Regions from separate parts of the Streptomyces sp. NPDC041713 genome, predicted to be linked through region 3. Evidence: riboswitches for the same ligand, from Rfam matches in the RefSeq annotation. Region 3 holds a riboswitch; each other region holds the start of a gene.

The links. Region 3 has a riboswitch for cobalamin ahead of metE (5-methyltetrahydropteroyltriglutamate--homocysteine S-methyltransferase). Riboswitches for the same ligand answer to the same signal wherever they lie in the genome.
Region 1: another riboswitch for cobalamin. It lies ahead of ACZ6CV_RS22810 (ABC transporter substrate-binding protein); the one in region 3 lies ahead of metE (5-methyltetrahydropteroyltriglutamate--homocysteine S-methyltransferase).
Region 2: another riboswitch for cobalamin. It lies ahead of cobN (cobaltochelatase subunit CobN); the one in region 3 lies ahead of metE (5-methyltetrahydropteroyltriglutamate--homocysteine S-methyltransferase).

The regions. Positions count from the first base shown of each region.
Region 1 is NZ_JBVIZY010000007.1:154,540-160,060, reverse strand. Features, by position in the region: gene ACZ6CV_RS22825 (putative leader peptide) at 130-231, opposite strand; gene ACZ6CV_RS22820 (ABC transporter ATP-binding protein) at 298-1,095, opposite strand; gene ACZ6CV_RS22815 (FecCD family ABC transporter permease) at 1,092-2,093, opposite strand; gene ACZ6CV_RS22810 (ABC transporter substrate-binding protein) at 2,195-3,172, opposite strand; cobalamin riboswitch at 3,217-3,349, opposite strand; gene ACZ6CV_RS22805 (M67 family metallopeptidase) at 3,353-3,775, opposite strand; gene ACZ6CV_RS22800 (amino acid permease) at 3,886-5,376, opposite strand.
Region 2 is NZ_JBVIZY010000006.1:273,454-278,974, forward strand. Features, by position in the region: gene cobN (cobaltochelatase subunit CobN) at 1-2,606, opposite strand, end outside; cobalamin riboswitch at 2,643-2,774, opposite strand; gene ACZ6CV_RS20685 (cobalamin biosynthesis protein CobG) at 2,882-4,261, shown strand; gene ACZ6CV_RS20690 (precorrin-8X methylmutase) at 4,258-4,899, shown strand; gene ACZ6CV_RS20695 (precorrin-2 C(20)-methyltransferase) at 4,896-5,521, shown strand, end outside.
Region 3 is NZ_JBVIZY010000004.1:28,643-34,163, forward strand. Features, by position in the region: gene ACZ6CV_RS13445 (zinc-binding dehydrogenase) at 112-1,032, shown strand; gene ACZ6CV_RS13450 (nuclear transport factor 2 family protein) at 1,087-1,539, shown strand; gene ACZ6CV_RS13455 (hypothetical protein) at 1,861-2,016, shown strand; gene ACZ6CV_RS13460 (isochorismatase family protein) at 2,069-2,629, opposite strand; cobalamin riboswitch at 2,779-3,005, shown strand; gene metE (5-methyltetrahydropteroyltriglutamate--homocysteine S-methyltransferase) at 3,168-5,486, shown strand.

The DNA of each region.
Region 1 (5,521 bases), on a different contig from region 3:
GTGCGAGAAGTGCGAGAAGTACGGGTGGCGGGCTCGCTCGGCGCTGTGCCGGCGGTGGTGCGGTGCCCGGTGGTACGTGGACGTACGGAGTGCGGCGGCGCCGCGCCCACGGCCGTGCGGCGGCGCGGTTCAGCGGGAACAGATCGCGCTGGCGAGGCGGCACAGGTCGACGTGCAGCCGCGCAACGAGCAGTGCGCCCGGCGTCTTTTCGCTCACGTCGTGGGGAACCATGCGGTCATCGTATCGATTCCCGGTCCGGATCCCGGAGTGTGATCTCAGCTGGTGGACGGAATCCGTTCAGGATGCGGGCGGCGGCAGATGGACGACCGTCGGGGCGCCGGTCACCGGGTGGGTGCTGACCTCGGCGGTCACCCCGTACACGGTGGCGAGCAGCTCGGCGGTGAGGACCTCTTTGGGCGCCCCGGAGGCGACGAGCCGGCCGCCGTCGAGGACGTACAGGCGGTCGCAGTAGTACGCGGCGAGGTTCAGGTCGTGCAGGGCCAGGAGGTTCGTCGTGCCCAGGCCCCGTACGAAGGAGAGGATCTCCAGCTGGTAGCGGATGTCCAGGTGGTTGGTGGGCTCGTCGAGGACGACCAGGGTCGGCTCCTGGACCAGGGCGCGGGCCACCAGCGCGCGCTGCCGCTCGCCGCCGGAGAGCGAGGGGAAGGCTCGGTCGGCGAGCTCCTCGACGCCGACCCGGGCGAGCGCCGCCGCGACGAGCGCGTCGTCGGCCGCCGTGTCCGCCTCCCAGAACCGTTTGTGCGGGGAGCGGCCCATCGCGACGACCTGCCGGACGGTCAGCTCGAAGGCGGCCTGCCCGTCCTGCGGGACGGTGGCGAGGCGGCGGGCGCGTGCCTTCGCGGACAGCGCGTGCAGGTCGTCGCCGTCGAGGAGGGCGCGGCCCGCGGTGGGGCGCAGCGTGCCGTACACGCAGCGCAGCAGGGTGGTCTTGCCGCTGCCGTTGGGTCCGACGACGCCGACGGTCTCGCCGGGGTCGGCGGTGAGGTCGACGGCGTCCACGAGGAGACGTCCTTCCACCTCGTACGAGAGCGCTTCGGTGCGCAGGGCGCCGGCCGGCCGGGGCGGGTGGGTCATACCGCCACTCCTTCGGTGCGCCGCCGCAGCAGCCACAGGAAGAACGGGCCGCCGGTCAGCGCGGTGAGCACCCCGACGGGGATGTCCTGCGGGGCGGCGACGGTGCGCGCGGCGAGGTCGGCGGCGACGAGGAAGACCGCGCCCATCAGCGCCACGACCGGGAGCAGGGCGCGGTGGGATGCGCCGACCAGCATGCGGGCGGCGTGCGGCACCATCAGGCCGATGAAGCCGATGGCCCCGCTGTAGGCGACCAGGACGCCGGTGAGCAGCGAGACGAGGACGAAGACGCCGGCGCGGAAGCGGGCCGCGTCCAGGCCGAGGACGGTGGCGCCCTCCTCGCCGGCGAGGAGCAGGTCCAGGGGACGGGCCAGGGCCATCAGGAGGGCCGTGCCGATGAGCAGGGACGCGCAGGGCAGGGCGAGCATGTCCCAGCGGGCGCTGCCGAGTCCGCCGAGCGTCCAGTACAGGACTTCCTTGAGGTGGTCGGCGCTGTCCGCGGTGACCAGGATGAGGCTGGTCAGCGCGGTGAGGATGTACGAGACGGCGACGCCCGCGAGGATCAGCCGGCCGGTGGCGAAACCGCCGCCGCTCCTGGCCAGTGAGTAGACGAGGACCAGGGAGATCAGGGCGCCCGCGAAGGACGCGGCCGGGATGGTGACGGGGGTCGACAGGGCGGCGCCGAGGCCGAAGACGCCGCCGAGCACGATCGCGGAGACCGCGCCGACGGAGGCGCCGGAGGAGACGCCGAGCAGGAACGGGTCGGCGAGGGGGTTGCGGACGAGGGCCTGCAGGACGGTGCCGATGACGGCGAGTCCCGCGCCGACGGCTGCGCCGAGCAGGACCCTGGGGAGGCGGACGTCCAGCACGATGGTGCGGAAGGGGGAGGGCTCCGCCCGGCCCGTGAGGATCTCCAGCACCTGATCCGGGGGGATCCGGACCGAGCCCAGGGCCAACCCGGCGAGTATCGCTGCCGCGAGGGCCGCGGTGAGCCCCGTCAGGGTGAGGAGGCGGCGCCCCCGTGCGTCCCGTCGATCGCCCTTCGGGCTCGTCCTCAAACGCCGGACGGGCTGAAAGATCCGCCCCACGGGCTGGATGACCCTCACAGCTGCGCCGCCAGCTTCCTCACCGCCTGCGGTGCTCGTACGCCGGTGACCACGTCCGACAGCCGCAGCACCGCGAAGCTCTTGTTCTTGACGGCCGGGACGTCCCGTAGGACCGGGTCCTCCAGGAGGCGCTTCTTCTTCTGGGCGACCGTCGTGGCGCCGTAGTCGAGGATCAGGATGGTCTCGGGCCTACGCTCGACCACCTTCTCCCAGGAGGCGTCGGTGAAGGACTTGTCGACGTCGGCGAAGACGTTGCGGCCGCCGGCCCGTTCGATGATGTCGTTGCCGATGCCGCGGCCGCCCGCGGTGAACGCGGTCTTGTCGCCGCTGTCGTAGACGAAGACGGAGTGCCGCTTCTTGCCCCGGGACTTCGCCGCGGTGGCGGCCAGTTCGCGGCGGGCGCCCGCGACCCACCGCTCGGCGCGGTCACGCACCCCGAAGGTGGCGCCGACCTCGCGGACCTCGCGGTAGACGTCGTCCATGGCGACGGGCTTCTTCGCGCAGCCCTCGACGTTCAGACGCGTCTTGATGCCCGACTTCGCGAGCGCGGGGCGGCCGCGCCCGTCGCCCGCGAGGAAGGCGCTCGGGTAACCGCCGTACACGAAGTCGGGGTTGGCGGCGAGCAGCTTCTCGTACGAGGGGTACTCCTCGGCGAGCACGGGGCGTGACGCGTACGCCTTCTCGTACTTCGGCAGGACCTTGTCGTCGAGGTAGGCGGTGCCCGCGATGTGGTCGGCGAGGCCGAGTTCCAGCATCACCTCGGTGGTGTGCTGGTTCATGGTGACCGCGCGCTTCGGAGGTGCGTCGTACGTCGTCGTCACACCGCAGTTGGTGACGGTGTACGGGAATCCGGCGGCCTTCGCGGCGGGCTTCGCGTCACTCCCGGAACCGGAGGACGAGCACGCGGCGAGCGGGACGAGCAGGGTGGCCGCGGCGAGTGCGCGTATGCCGGGGTGGCGGTGGCGTCGGGACATGGCTGAGCTGCCTCCTCCAGGGGATTTCCGCGTCCCCTGTGTTGCGTGGAGAAGGGCGGCAGGTCAGTTCCTGACTCCCCCGGCCCCGGCGGTGCTTGCCGGGTGGGACGGGGTCACAGTGGCGGGACCGTGCCGGGTTCGCACCGGCTTCCTGGGTCCTGCCGCCCTCATGAGTAAAGCTCAGTATGCCTCGACGACCTTTACCTCTTCCTCGGTGACCTCGCCGTCCACGATCCGGTACGAGCGGAACTGGAAGGGGCCCGCGTCGTCGGTGTCGGCGGTGGAGACCAGGACGTAGTGCGCGCCGGGCTCGTTGGCGTACGTGATGTCGGTGCGCGAGGGGTAGGCCTCGGTCGCCGTGTGCGAGTGGTAGACGATCACCGGCTCCTCGTCGCGGTCGTCGAGGTCGCGGTAGAGCTTGAGCAGGTCACCCGAGTCGAACTCGTAGAACGTGGGCGAGCGCGCGGCGTTGAGCATCGGGATGAACCGCTCGGGCCGGTCGGTGCCCTCCGGCCCCGCGACCACGCCGCAGGCCTCGTCGGGGTGGTCCTTGCGCGCGTGCGCGACGATCTGGTCGTGGAGGGCCTGGGTGATGGTCAGCATGGGAGCCAGGATAAGCAGAGGGCCCGCACCGTACCGAAGTGTGGTACGGGCGGGCCCGAATGCTGGACAGGTGGACCGCGACCTCGGGGCCCCAGTCCTTCCGCGTGAGGTCAGTCCTTCTCGACGGAGGCGGAGGCGGAGACGCCGACCTTCTGCCGGTTGAAGGCCGCGGCCTCCGGGTTGCGGCTCTTGAGCACCAGGTACGAGACCGTGAGGATCGCGATCCAGACCGGAGCGGCGTAGAGCGAGACGCGGTTGTCCTTGTCGATGCCCATCAGCACGATGACCAGGCCGATGAACAGGAGCGCGAACCAGCTGGTGTACGGGGCTCCGGGCGCCCGGAAGGTGGACTGCGGGAGCTCGCCGCGGTCGGCCTTGCGGCGGTAGCGGATCTGGCAGGCGAGGATCATGATCCAGGCCCACATGCCGGAGATGGTCGCGAAGGAGACGACGTAGGTGAACGCCTTGCCGGGCCACTGGTAGTTGATCCAGACGCCGATCAGCATGCACGCGGCGGAGGCGGTGGTGCCGACCAGCGGCAGGCCGTTCTTCGTGAGCTTGGTGAAGAACTTCGGGCCCTGGCCGTTGAGCGCGAGGTCGCGCAGCATGCGGCCGGTGGAGTACATGCCGGAGTTGCAGGAGGAGAGGGCGGCGGTGAGGACCACGAAGTTCACGATCGCGGCGCCGATACCGAGGCCCATCTTCTCGAAGGCCGCGACGAAGGGCGACACGTCGGGCTGGAACGTGGTCCACGGGACCACCGACAGGATCATGATCAGCGCGCCGACGTAGAAGACGGCGATGCGCCACGGCACGGTGTTGATGGCCTTGGGCAGGACGGTCTTGGGATCCTTGGACTCGCCCGCGGTGACGCCGACCAGCTCGACGGCGAGGAAGGCGAACATCACGATCTGCAGGGTCATCAGCGTGGAGCCGATGCCGTTGGGGAAGAAGCCGCCCTCGTCCCAGAGGTGGGTCACCGACGCGGTGTCACCGGCGTCGGAGAAGCCGATGGTGAGGATGCCGACGCAGATCAGGATCATGCCGATGATGGCGGTGACCTTGACCATCGAGAACCAGAACTCCAGCTCACCGAAGAGCTTCACGGAGATGAGGTTCGCGCCGTACAGGATGACGGTGAAGACGAGCGCGTAGGCCCATTGTGGGAACGAGTCGTGGGTCCAGTACTGCATGTACTGGGCGGCCGCGGTGACTTCCGTGATGCCGGTGACGACCCAGAAGAGCCAGTACGTCCAGCCGGTCACGAATCCGAAGAACGGGCCCATGAACTCGCGTGCGTACTCCGAGAAGGAGCCGGACACGGGCCGGTACATGAGGAGCTCGCCGAGCGCCCGCATGATGAAGAAGATGACGAGGCCCGCGATGGCGTACGCCAGGATGAGGCTGGGGCCGGCCTTGTGGATGGCCTTGCCCGCGCCGAGGAACAGGCCGGTGCCGATGGCACCGCCGATCGCGATCATCTGGATCTGCCGGGCTCCGAGCCCGCGCTGGTAACCCTCGCCCTCGCCGGACGGGCCGCCCTGCACGACACCATTGCCGCCAGGCTCGCCGTGGTGCTCTTCGACCTGCACTGAGGTCATGGTGACGCCTTTCTCCATGCTGATCCGCGCCCGCACATCTGCGTTGTGGCTGCGGATCAGGTCCTGATCCCCCCGGATATGGATGGAGTGCTACCGGCGGTCTGCCGGCTGAAGCGCCCTCGGCGACATGGGTGGCGTCGCCGAG
Region 2 (5,521 bases), on a different contig from region 3:
GCGACGTCGTCGCCCGCGGTGCGCATCGCGCTGGTGCCCCACAGGGACAGGCCGACGGAGGTGGGGTACGCGCCGTTGTCGGACTTGTACCGCTCCAGCAGGGAGTCGGCCAGCGCCTGGCCGGTCTCCCACGCGAGGCGGGACGGCACGGCCTTGGGGTCGACCGAGTAGAAGTTGCGGCCGGTCGGCAGGACGTTGACCAGGCCGCGCAGGGGAGAGCCCGAGGGGCCCGCCGGGACGAAGCCGCCGTTCAGGGCGTGCACCGCGTGGTCGAGCTCGGCGGTGGTGCCTGCGAGGCGCGGGACGACCTCGCGGGCCGCGAACTCCAGGACGGCGGCGACCTGTTCACCCTGGTCGGTGGGGAGCGCGGCGAGGTCCCAGTCCGCGTCGTCCATCGCCTGGACCAGCGCGCGGGCCTTCTCCTCGGCCTCGTCGGCGCCGGTGCGGGTCGCCGCGGACTCGTCGAGACCGAGGGCCTCGCGCAGACCCGGCAGCGCGGTGGTGCCGCCCCAGATCTGGCGGGCCCGCAGGATCGCGAGGACGAGGTTGACGCGGTCGGCGCCCGCCGGGGCGGCGCCGAGCACGTGCAGACCGTCGCGGATCTGCATGTCCTTGATCTCGCAGAGCCAGCCGTCGACGTGCAGCAGGAAGTCGTCGAAGCCGTCGTCGTCCGGACGGTCCTCAAGACCCAGGTCGTGGTCGAGCTTGGCGGCCTGGATGAGCGTCCAGATCTGCGCGCGGATCGCGGGCAGCTTCGCCGGGTCCATGGAGCTGATCTGGGCGTATTCGTCGAGGAGTTGCTCCAGGCGGGCGATGTCGCCGTAGGAGTCGGCGCGCGCCATCGGCGGCACCAGGTGGTCGATGAGCGTGGCGTGCACACGGCGCTTGGCCTGCGTGCCCTCGCCCGGGTCGTTGACCAGGAAGGGGTAGATCAGCGGCAGGTCGCCGAGCGCGGCGTCCGGGCCGCAGGCGGCGGAGAGCCCCGCGTTCTTGCCGGGCAGCCACTCCAGGTTGCCGTGCTTGCCGAGGTGGATCATCGCGTCGGCGCCGAAGCCGCCGTCGGACGCGGCGGCCGCGATCCAGCGGTATGCCGCCAGGTAGTGGTGCGACGGCGGCAGATCCGGGTCGTGGTAGATCGCGATCGGGTTCTCGCCGAAGCCGCGCGGCGGCTGGATGAGGATGAGCAGATTGCCGCGGCGCAGGGCGGCGAGCACGATGTCGCCCTCCGGGTCGCCGCCGTCGCCCACCCGGGACCGGTCCAGGAACATCTCGCCGGGCGGCGGCCCCCAGTGGCCCTCGACGGACGCGCGCAGCTCCGCGGGGAGCGTCGCGTACCAGCGCTTGTAGTCGGCGGCCGGGATGCGCACCGGGTTGGCGGCGAGCTGCTCCTCGGTCAGCCACTCCTGGTCGTGGCCGCCCGCGTCGATCAGCGCGCGGATCAGCTCGTCGCCGTCGCCGGAGACCAGGCCGGGGATGTCGGCCTCGGGCCCGAAGTCGTACCCCTCGGCGCGCAGCCTGCGCAGCAGCGCCACGGCGGAGGCGGGGGTGTCGAGGCCGACCGCGTTGCCGATGCGGGAGTGCTTGGTCGGGTACGCGGACAGGACCAGCGCGAGGCGCTTGTCGGCGGCCGGGATGTGCTTCAGGCGGGCGTGCCGCACGGCGATGCCGGCGACGCGGGCCGCGCGCTCGGCGTCGGCCACGTACGCGGGAAGCCCGTCCTCGTCGATCTCCTTGAAGGAGAAGGGGACCGTGATGAGGCGGCCGTCGAACTCCGGCACCGCGATCTGGCTCGCGGCGTCGAGCGGCGAGACGCCCTCGTCGTTCTCCTCCCAGGCGGAGCGCGACCCGGTCAGGCAGAGCGCCTGCAGGATCGGCACGTCCAGGCCGGACAGGGCGCCCGCGTCCCACGACTCGTCGTCGCCGCCCGCGGAGGCCTCGGCGGGCCTGGTGCCGCCGGCCGCGAGGACGGTGGTCACGATGGTGTCGGCGGCGCGCAGCGCGTCGATCAGCTCCGGCTCGGGGGCGCGCAGCGAGGCCACGTACAGCGGCAGCGGGCGGGCCCCGGCGTCCTCGATGGCGCCGCACAGGGCGTCCACGAAGGCGGTGTTGCCGCTCATGTGGTGGGCGCGGTAGTAGAGCACCGCCACGGTCGGGCCCTCGACGTCCGCGCGGGCCGTGCGCTCCAGCGGGCCCCAGGACGGGGCGGGCGCGGGCGGCTCGAAGCCGTGGCCGGTGAGCAGCACGGTGTCGGAGAGGAAGCGGGCCAGCTGCTCCAGGTTGGCGGGGCCGCCGTGCGCCAGGTAGGCGTGCGCCTCGGCGGCGATGCCGACCGGCACGGTGGAGGACGCCATCAGCTGGGCGTCGGGTGCCTGTTCGCCGGTGAGCACGACGACCGGGAGGCCGGTGGCGATGAGCTGGTCCAGGCCGTCCTGCCAGGCGCGTACGCCGCCGAGGAGGCGTACGACGACGAGGTCGACGCCGTCGAGCAGGGCGGGCAGCCCGGCGAGGTCCAGGCGCGAGGGGTTGGCGAACCGGTAGTCGACCGGGCCTCCCGCCGCGCGGGCGCTGAGCAGGTCGGTGTCGGAGGTCGACAACAGCAGAAGCATGCGGGCGCAGGCCTTCCTCGGGGTGTCCGCGCCCCGGGTGGTCGTATGGACGGCGGGAGTTCCTGGCTCACCCCACGGGTGGGGCTCACAGTGGCGGGACCGCGCCGGATTCGCACCGGGCTTCCTCCCTCGGGTCCTGGTGGACCCACGCCGTCGCTGGCGTCGACGGACTTGGCAGCCCGCCGCCTGCATAGTAAGTCCTGCCCGCCGCGAGCGGGGCGGCCACCTGCCGGGACGGCCCGTCTCGGGAGGCGACCGGCCGGATCGGCGTGGGTATGCTCGCCGCCATGCCGCCCACCCGAACCCCCTCCCCAGACCAGGGCGAATCCCCCATACGTGACCGGGGTGACGCCTGCCCCGGAGCACTCCGCCTGCACCTCGCCGACGACGGCCGCCTGGCCCGACTCCGGTTGCCCGGCGGCCTCTTGACGGCCCGTCAGGTCGAGGTGCTCGCCGATGTGGCGGAGCGCCTGGCGGACGGCAACCTCAGCGTCACCTCGCGCGGCAACATCGAGCTGCGCGGGCTCGGGGAGACCTGCGGCGGCGAACTCTCCCGACTGCTCGCCGATGCGGGCCTGCTGCCCTCGGAACGGCACGAACGCGTCCGGAACGTGGTGGCGTCCCCCCTGGCCACGACGGACGGACTCGGCCACGCCGACGTGCAGTTGTGGGCCCGTGAGCTGGACGGACTCCTCTGCGGCGCGGAGTGGACGACACAGCTCTCCGGCCGCTTCCTGTTCGTCCTGGACGACGGCCGCGGAGATGTGGCCGGACTGGGCGGCGATGTGACCTTGATCGCAGAATCGGGGGGTACGGCGGTCGTACGGGTCGGGTCGAGTGCCCTCCGCGTCACCGCATCCGACGCACCACGGGCGGCCCTGGCCGCAGCCGAAGCCTTCCTGACCGCGGCCCACGAGGCGGGCAACGGCGCGTGGCGGGTACGGGAGCTGCCGCCGGGGTGGGACGTGGACGTGGCGGGGGCGTTGGAGGGGGCGGGGGTTGCGGCGACGGCCACCGCTGAGGCACGGGTCGGCACCTTGGGCGTGCCGGTCCCCACCGCTGAGACACCCGTCGGCCCCGCGGGCGCGCCGGTCGCCACCCCGGACGTACCCGTCACTGGTCCGCCCGTACCCGTCACCGGCCCGCCCCCACCCGGTGTTCACGGGCGGGCCGTCCTCGTCAATGCCCCCCTCGGGCGGGTGGGCGTCGACGCATGGCGGGCCTTGCTGCCGTTGCCCGGTGGCGAGCTGCGGGTCACGCCCTGGCGTGGCTTCGTGCTGCCCGGCTTCGCCGACGACGGGGCCGCCCGGGAACGGCTGGCCGCGCTCGACGGCGCCGGATACCTCACCACCCCCGACTCGCCGTGGCTCGGCGTCGGCGCCTGCACCGGCCGCCCCGGCTGCGCCAAGTCCCGCGCCGACGTCCGCGCGGACGTCGTACCGGGCCCCGGCGGGCTTCCCGTCCACTGGTCCGGCTGCGAACGGCGCTGCGGGCACCCGCACGGCGACTGGGTCGACGTACTCGCCACCGGCGAAGGACGGTACGAGGTCACGGTGCACGCCCCCGGCGAGGAACCCGCACGCGTCACCGGCAGGACCCTGACCGAGACGGTCACCACCGCACGTACCACCCCGAAAACCACGGCCACGAGATGAGCGAGAGCACAGTGTTCGACTACGAGAAGGACGGCGCGGCGATCTACCGCGAGTCCTTTGCCACCATCCGCGCGGAGGCGGACCTCGAGGGCCTGCCCGCCGACGTCAGCCAGGTCGCGGTCCGGATGATCCACGCCTGCGGGATGGTCGACCTTGTGCGCGACCTCTCGTACAGCCCGCGCGTGATCGCCGACGCCCGCAAGGCGCTGCGCGACGGCGCGCCGATCCTGTGCGACGCGAACATGGTCGCGAGCGGCGTCACGCGCAAGCGGCTGCCCGCCGGCAACGACGTGATCTGCACCCTCGCCGACCCGTCCGTGCCGGACCTCGCGGCGCGCCTCGGCACTACCCGCAGCGCCGCCGCCCTCGAACTCTGGCGCGACCGCCTCGAAGGGTCGGTCGTGGCCATCGGCAACGCTCCCACCGCCCTCTTCCGCCTCCTGGAGATGATCGAGGAGGGCGCGCCCCGCCCGGCCGCCGTCCTCGGCATCCCGGTCGGCTTTGTCGGCGCCGCCGAGTCCAAGGACGCGCTCGCGGCCCACCACGCGGGCCTGGAGTACCTGGTCGTACGGGGACGTCGCGGCGGCAGCGCGATGGCCGCGGCGGCGATCAACGCGATTGCGAGCGAGGCGGAATGAGCGGCGTGCCCACCGGACAGCAGCAGCCGCAGGGCCGCCTCTACGGGGTCGGGCTCGGCCCCGGCGACCCGTCCCTGATGACGTTGCGCGCCGCCGAGGTGATCGCGGCGGCCGACGTCGTCGCGTACCACTCGGCGCGGCACGGCCGTTCCATCGCCCGCTCGATCGCGGCCGCGCACCTGCGCGCCGACCACATCGAGGAGGCGCTGGTCTACCCCGTCACCACGGAGCGGACCGACCATCCCGGCGGCTACCGTGGCGCGCTCGACGCGTTCTACGAGGAGGCCGCGGCCCGCCTCGCCGGCCACCTCGACGCGGGCCGCACGGTCGCCGTCCTCGCCGAGGGCGACCCGCTCTTCTACGGCTCCTACCAGCACATGCACAAGCGCCTCGCGCACCGCTACCCGACCGAGGTGATTCCCGGCGTCACCTCGGTGAGCGCGGCGGCGGCCCGCCTCGGCGAGCCGCTCGTGGAGGCCGAGGAGGTGCTCACGATCCTGCCGGGCACGCTCCCGGAGGAGGAGCTCGCGGCGCGCCTCGCGGCGACGGACTCGGCGGTCGTCATGAAGCTGGGCCGCACGTTCGGCAAGGTGCGCGGCGCGCTGGAGAGCGCGGGCCGCCT
Region 3 (5,521 bases):
GGCCCGGCCGATGCCTCCTCCGGTGAAGTGGTCTCAAGCAACAGACCGACACCGGCACCGTCGCCTACGCGACACCGACGTCGGCACCGACGCCGCCAAGGAGGCAGAGAAATGAAGGCTCTCGTACCGACCGGAGACCCCGCCGAACCGGTCGTTCTCGCCGACGTCCCCGAACCCACGCCGCGCCCCGACGAGGCGCTGGTGAGGGTGGAGGCCTTCTCCGTCAACCGGGGTGAGACCTTCAAGTTGGAGGCGCCGGTTCCGGGGGAACGTCCCGGCAAGGACATCGCCGGGCTCGTGGTCCAGCCGGCCGCCGACGGGAGCGGGCCGACCGGCATCGCACGGGTCGTCGGCCACCCCATGGGCGGCGGCTGGGCGGAGTTCGCGGCGGTGCCGACCAGCGCCCTGGCGGTGCTGCCGGACAGCGTCTCCGCGACGGACGGCGCGGCGCTGCCGCTCGCCGGGCTCACCGCGCTGCGGCTGCTGCGCGCGGCCGGGCCCGTGCTGGGACGACGGGTGCTGCTGACCGGTGCGTCCGGGGGTGTGGGCCATTACGTGACCGAACTCGCGGCCGCCGCAGGGGCAGAGGTCACCGCCGTGACCCGGGACGCCGAGCGCGGTGCCCGGCTCACCGAACTCGGTGCGGCCCGAATCGTCCACCAGCCGGCCGACGCACGCGGACCGTACGACATCGTGCTGGAGTCGACCGGCGGTCAGGCCCTTCCCGTCGCCCTCGCGCGGCTGGCGAAGCGGGGCACGCTCATCTGGTTCGGGCAGGCCAGCCGCACCCCGGTGACGCTCGACTTCTTCGACTTCTTCAACGGCCCCGAGTCGGCCGTCATCCGCCACTTCCACTACCTCGACGCCGACACCGGCCTCGGCGACGACCTGGCGGCTCTCGTCCGGCTGACCGCCGAAGGCCGCCTGCACCCCGAGATCGGCCGCGTCGCGGACTGGGCCGACACCGCGAGCACCCTCACCGACCTGCGGGACCGCCGCATCCGGGGCAAGGCCGTCCTTACGCTTTCCTGAGCAGCCGAAACATTCAGCAACCGCAAGGCAAGAAACCACAGAAGGAGCCCCACCATGACCGAGACCACGGCAACCACCGAGATCACCGAGCCCACCGCCTCGACCGACCCACGGGCCGTCGTCATCCGCTACGTCGAGGCCGTCCGCGACGGCGACGCCGACGTCATCTTCGCGAGTTTCGCCGAGGACGCGACCTGGCACTACCCGGGCGGGGACCTGCCGATATCGAAGGTGTGGCGGGGCCGCGACGCGATCATCAACGACTTCCTGGGCAGCATGGGGCCGATCCTCGTGCCCGGCACGACGAAGGTCGAGTTGGTCAGCACGATCGCCGAGGGCGACCGCGTGGTCGCCGAGTGGACCTCCAAGGCCCGGACCGTGCACGGCGGCACGTACGACAACCGCTGCATCGGGATCTACACGGTCCACGCCGGCCGGATCACGTCCGTTATCGAATACGCGGACACCCGGCACGTGGCGGCAGTCCTCTTCCCTGCCGGTAACTGACGTTTCGCGGCGTCGAGTTCTCCCACTCGACGGATGCCGGGTTCTCCGAGACTCCACACCGCGACTAGTTCGTGTTGTGCGTGGGGTAGACCTCGACGTCGGTGTAGGCGCCCTTGATCGCTCCCGCGCCCTCGGGCCACTTCAGGGTCACCGAGTGGGTCTCGTTCGGGGGCGTCACCAGAAGGTTGGTCGGGTGCGAGAGGCTGTCGCCGCTGCCGTCGATGTCAGGTGGTCGAGCCCCGGTTGATCATGGTGATGTCGATCCGGCCCGTGGACTCGTCCGGAGCGGCGTCCCGGGCGTCGATGGCCAGGTCCGCCGTCTTGCAGAACGTGACCTTGCCGGCCTTCGACGCGCCGCTCCCGGCACGGTACGCGCAGAGCGCGACGAAGGTGCCGGGCTACTTCGAGCGGGCGCAGGCGGCCCTGCGCCCGCTGCTGTCCGGCGGCCCCGGCCTGGGTCTCGTGGGCAGTCACTGAGCCGCGCCGGGGTGGGGCTCAGGCCGACCGGGGCGTCGGGAGGCGCGGCTCGTCAGGAGGCGTTGTCGAAGACGACGTTCTTGGTCTCGACCGCCCCCGCCGTCCGTCCCGGCGCCGCCTGGTGGGCCCAGTACAGGTTCGTGTGCGCGACGACCAAGTCCGGCGTCGGCGCGCCCCAGGCGGTCTTGTCGACCGTCGTATGCGCGTCGCTGACCAGCGTCGCGTCGTAACCCCTGACGAACGCGCCGTGGAGCGTCGAGCGGATGCACGCGTCGGTCTCCGCGCCGGCGACGAGGAGCCGCCCCACCCCGAGCCGCGACAGCACGGCCTCCAGCGTGGTGTCCTCGAACGAGTCGCCGTAGCTCTTCTCGACGAGCGGCTCGGCGTCCTCGGGCGTGAGTTCAGGGACGATCCGCCAGCCGTCGCTCCCGCGCGTGAGTCCCTCGTCGAAGTGCTGCACCCAGACGACCGGAACCCCTTCCTGCCGCGCCCGCTCGACGAGCCCGGAGATGTTCGCGACGACCTCGTCGCGCCGGTGGCTCCCCTCGACGACGTCCTGCTGCACGTCGACGACGAGGAGTGCGGTGTTCGGCCGGTTCTCCAATGTGGTCATGGTCTACCTTCGTTCGCTCGCGCCGGGCTCATCGCTCCCCACGCTAGCCCGGCCCACTGACACCGGATCCGGTCCCACCGCTGTCACGCTCGTGACCCGCTTCACATTCCGACCTGCCGGCCGGGGTGGGCGATCGGTTTGCGTGCGCCTAGGGTGAGCGGTGCAGCTGGTTCGCCCCGTCCGCCAGGCGGGATGCGTCGTAAGAGGGAACCCGGTGTAAGTCCGGGACTGCCCCGCAGCGGTGAGTGGGAACGACCGCCGTCAACAGCACTGGACCCGACCGGGTCCGGGAAGCGACGGCCAGTAGGTGTCCCGTGTCCGGCCGACACGCGACGTGCCCGCGAGTCCGAAGACCTGCCCGTTGCCCGCACGTGACGGATCGCGTGCGGCCCTTTCGGTGACCTCGTGGGCGGGTCGGCGTACATATCGAGCGGCACGCGCGGCATCCGCCCGCGACGTGGTCCGCCCGGTCGGTCGTCCCTTCGCGCCATGTCCGGTCTCCGGGAGAACCAGGACACATCTCGCGAAGGAGAGTTCCGTGACAGCGCAGCCCGCGACCGCGGCGGCACGAGCCACCGTGTACGGCTACCCCAGCCAGGGCCAGAACCGGGAACTGAAGAAGGCCGTCGAGGGTTACTGGAAGGGCCGCGTCACCGCTGCCGCCCTCCGGGAGACCGCGGCGGACCTCCGCCGCGCCAACTGGCGGCAGTTGGCCGACGCCGGCATCGACGAGGTGCCGACCGGGGACTTCTCGTACTACGACCACGTTCTCGACACCAGTGTCATGGTCGGCGCTGTCCCCGAGCGGCACCGCGCAGCCGTCCAGGCCGACGCCCTCGACGGCTACTTCGCGATGGCGCGCGGCACGCAGGACGTGGCGCCGCTGGAGATGACGAAGTGGTTCGACACCAACTACCACTATCTGGTGCCCGAGTTGGGCCCCGACACCGTGTTCCGGACCGACTCCGCCAAGCAGGTCGCCGAGCTGACGGAAGCCCTCGCGATCGGGCACACGGCACGCCCCGTCCTGGTGGGCCCCGTGACGTACCTCCTGCTCGCCAAGCCTGCGCCGGGCGTGGCCGCGGACTTCGACCCGCTGACGCTCATCGACCGGCTGCTGCCCGTGTACGCCGAGGTGCTCGCGGACCTGCGCGCGGCGGGCGCCGAGTGGGTCCAGCTGGACGAGCCCGCCCTGGTCCAGGACCGCACACGGGCCGAGTTGAACGCCGCCGAGCGCGCCTACCGCGACCTCGGAGCTCTCACCGACCGCCCCAAGCTGTTGGTCGCCTCGTACTTCGGGCGCCTCGGTGACGCGCTCGGCATCCTGGCCAAGGCGCCGGTCGACGGTCTGGCCCTCGACTTCACCGAGACGGCCGCCGCCAACCTCGGCGACCTCGCCTCCGTCGGCGGGTTGTCGGGCAAGCGGCTGGTCGCGGGCGTCGTCAACGGCCGCAACATCTGGATCAACGACCTGGAGAAGTCCCTCGCCACGCTGGGCACGCTCCTCGGCCTCGCCGACCGCGTGGACGTCGCCGCGTCCTGCTCGCTCCTGCACGTCCCGCTGGACGCCGACGCCGAGCGGGACATCGATCCGCAGGTCGCCCGCTGGCTTGCCTTCGCCCGCCAGAAGACGCGGGAGATCTCCTTGCTGGCGCGCGGGCTCTCCCAGGGCACCGAAGCCATCGCGACCGAACTCGCCGCCAACCGCGCGGACTTGGACTCCCGCGCCGGTTCCGCCCTCACCCGCGACCCGGCCGTTCGCGCCCGCACCGCCGCGGTCACCGAGGCCGACACCCGCCGCTCCCAGCCGCACGCGGAGCGCGCGGCGGCCCAGCATGCCGCTCTCGGTCTGCCGCTGCTTCCGACGACGACCATCGGCTCCTTCCCGCAGACCACCGAACTGCGCACCGCCCGCGCGGACCTGCGGGCCGGGCGGATCGACACGGACGGATACGAGGAGCGCATCAGGAACGAGATCCGCGGGGTCCTGTCCTTCCAGGAGAAGGCGGGCATCGACGTCCTCGTGCACGGCGAGCCCGAACGCAACGACATGGTGCAGTACTTCGCCGAGCAGCTGACCGGCTACCTCGCCACGCAGCACGGCTGGGTCCAGTCGTACGGCACCCGTTACGTCCGACCGCCGGTCCTCGCCGGCGACATCTCACGGCCCGAGCCGATGACGGTCCGCTGGACGACGTACGCGCAGTCGCTGACCGGCCGGCCCGTCAAGGGCATGCTCACCGGCCCCGTCACCATGCTCGCCTGGTCGTTCGTCCGCGACGACCAGCCGTTCGGCGACACCGCCCGCCAGGTCGGGCTCGCCCTGCGCGACGAGGTCAACGACTTGGAGGCGGCCGGGACTTCGGTCATCCAGGTCGACGAGCCCGCCCTGCGCGAGACGCTCCCGCTGCGCGCCGCGGACCACCCCGCCTACCTGGAATGGGCCACCGAGTCCTTCCGCCTCAGCACCAGCGGGGTGCGGCCGGACACGCAGATCCACACGCACATGTGCTACGCGGAGTTCGGCGACATCGTGCAGGCCATCGACGACCTCGACGCCGACGTCATCAGCCTGGAGGCGGCCCGCTCCCACATGCAGGTCGCCCGCGAACTCGCCGCTCACGGCTACCCGCGCGAGGCAGGACCCGGCGTGTACGACATCCACTCCCCGCGTGTACCGAGCGCCGAGGAGGCAGCGGCCTTGCTGCGTACGGGACTTGAGGCGATCCCCGCCGACAGGCTCTGGGTGAACCCGGACTGCGGCCTGAAGACCCGCGGCTGGCCCGAGACCCGCGCCGCTCTGGAGAACATGGTCGCGGCGGCCAGGACGGTCCGCGGGGAGCTGTCCGGCTCGTGATCCGCGCGGGCGCGGGGTCGGGCGTCACCGGGGCG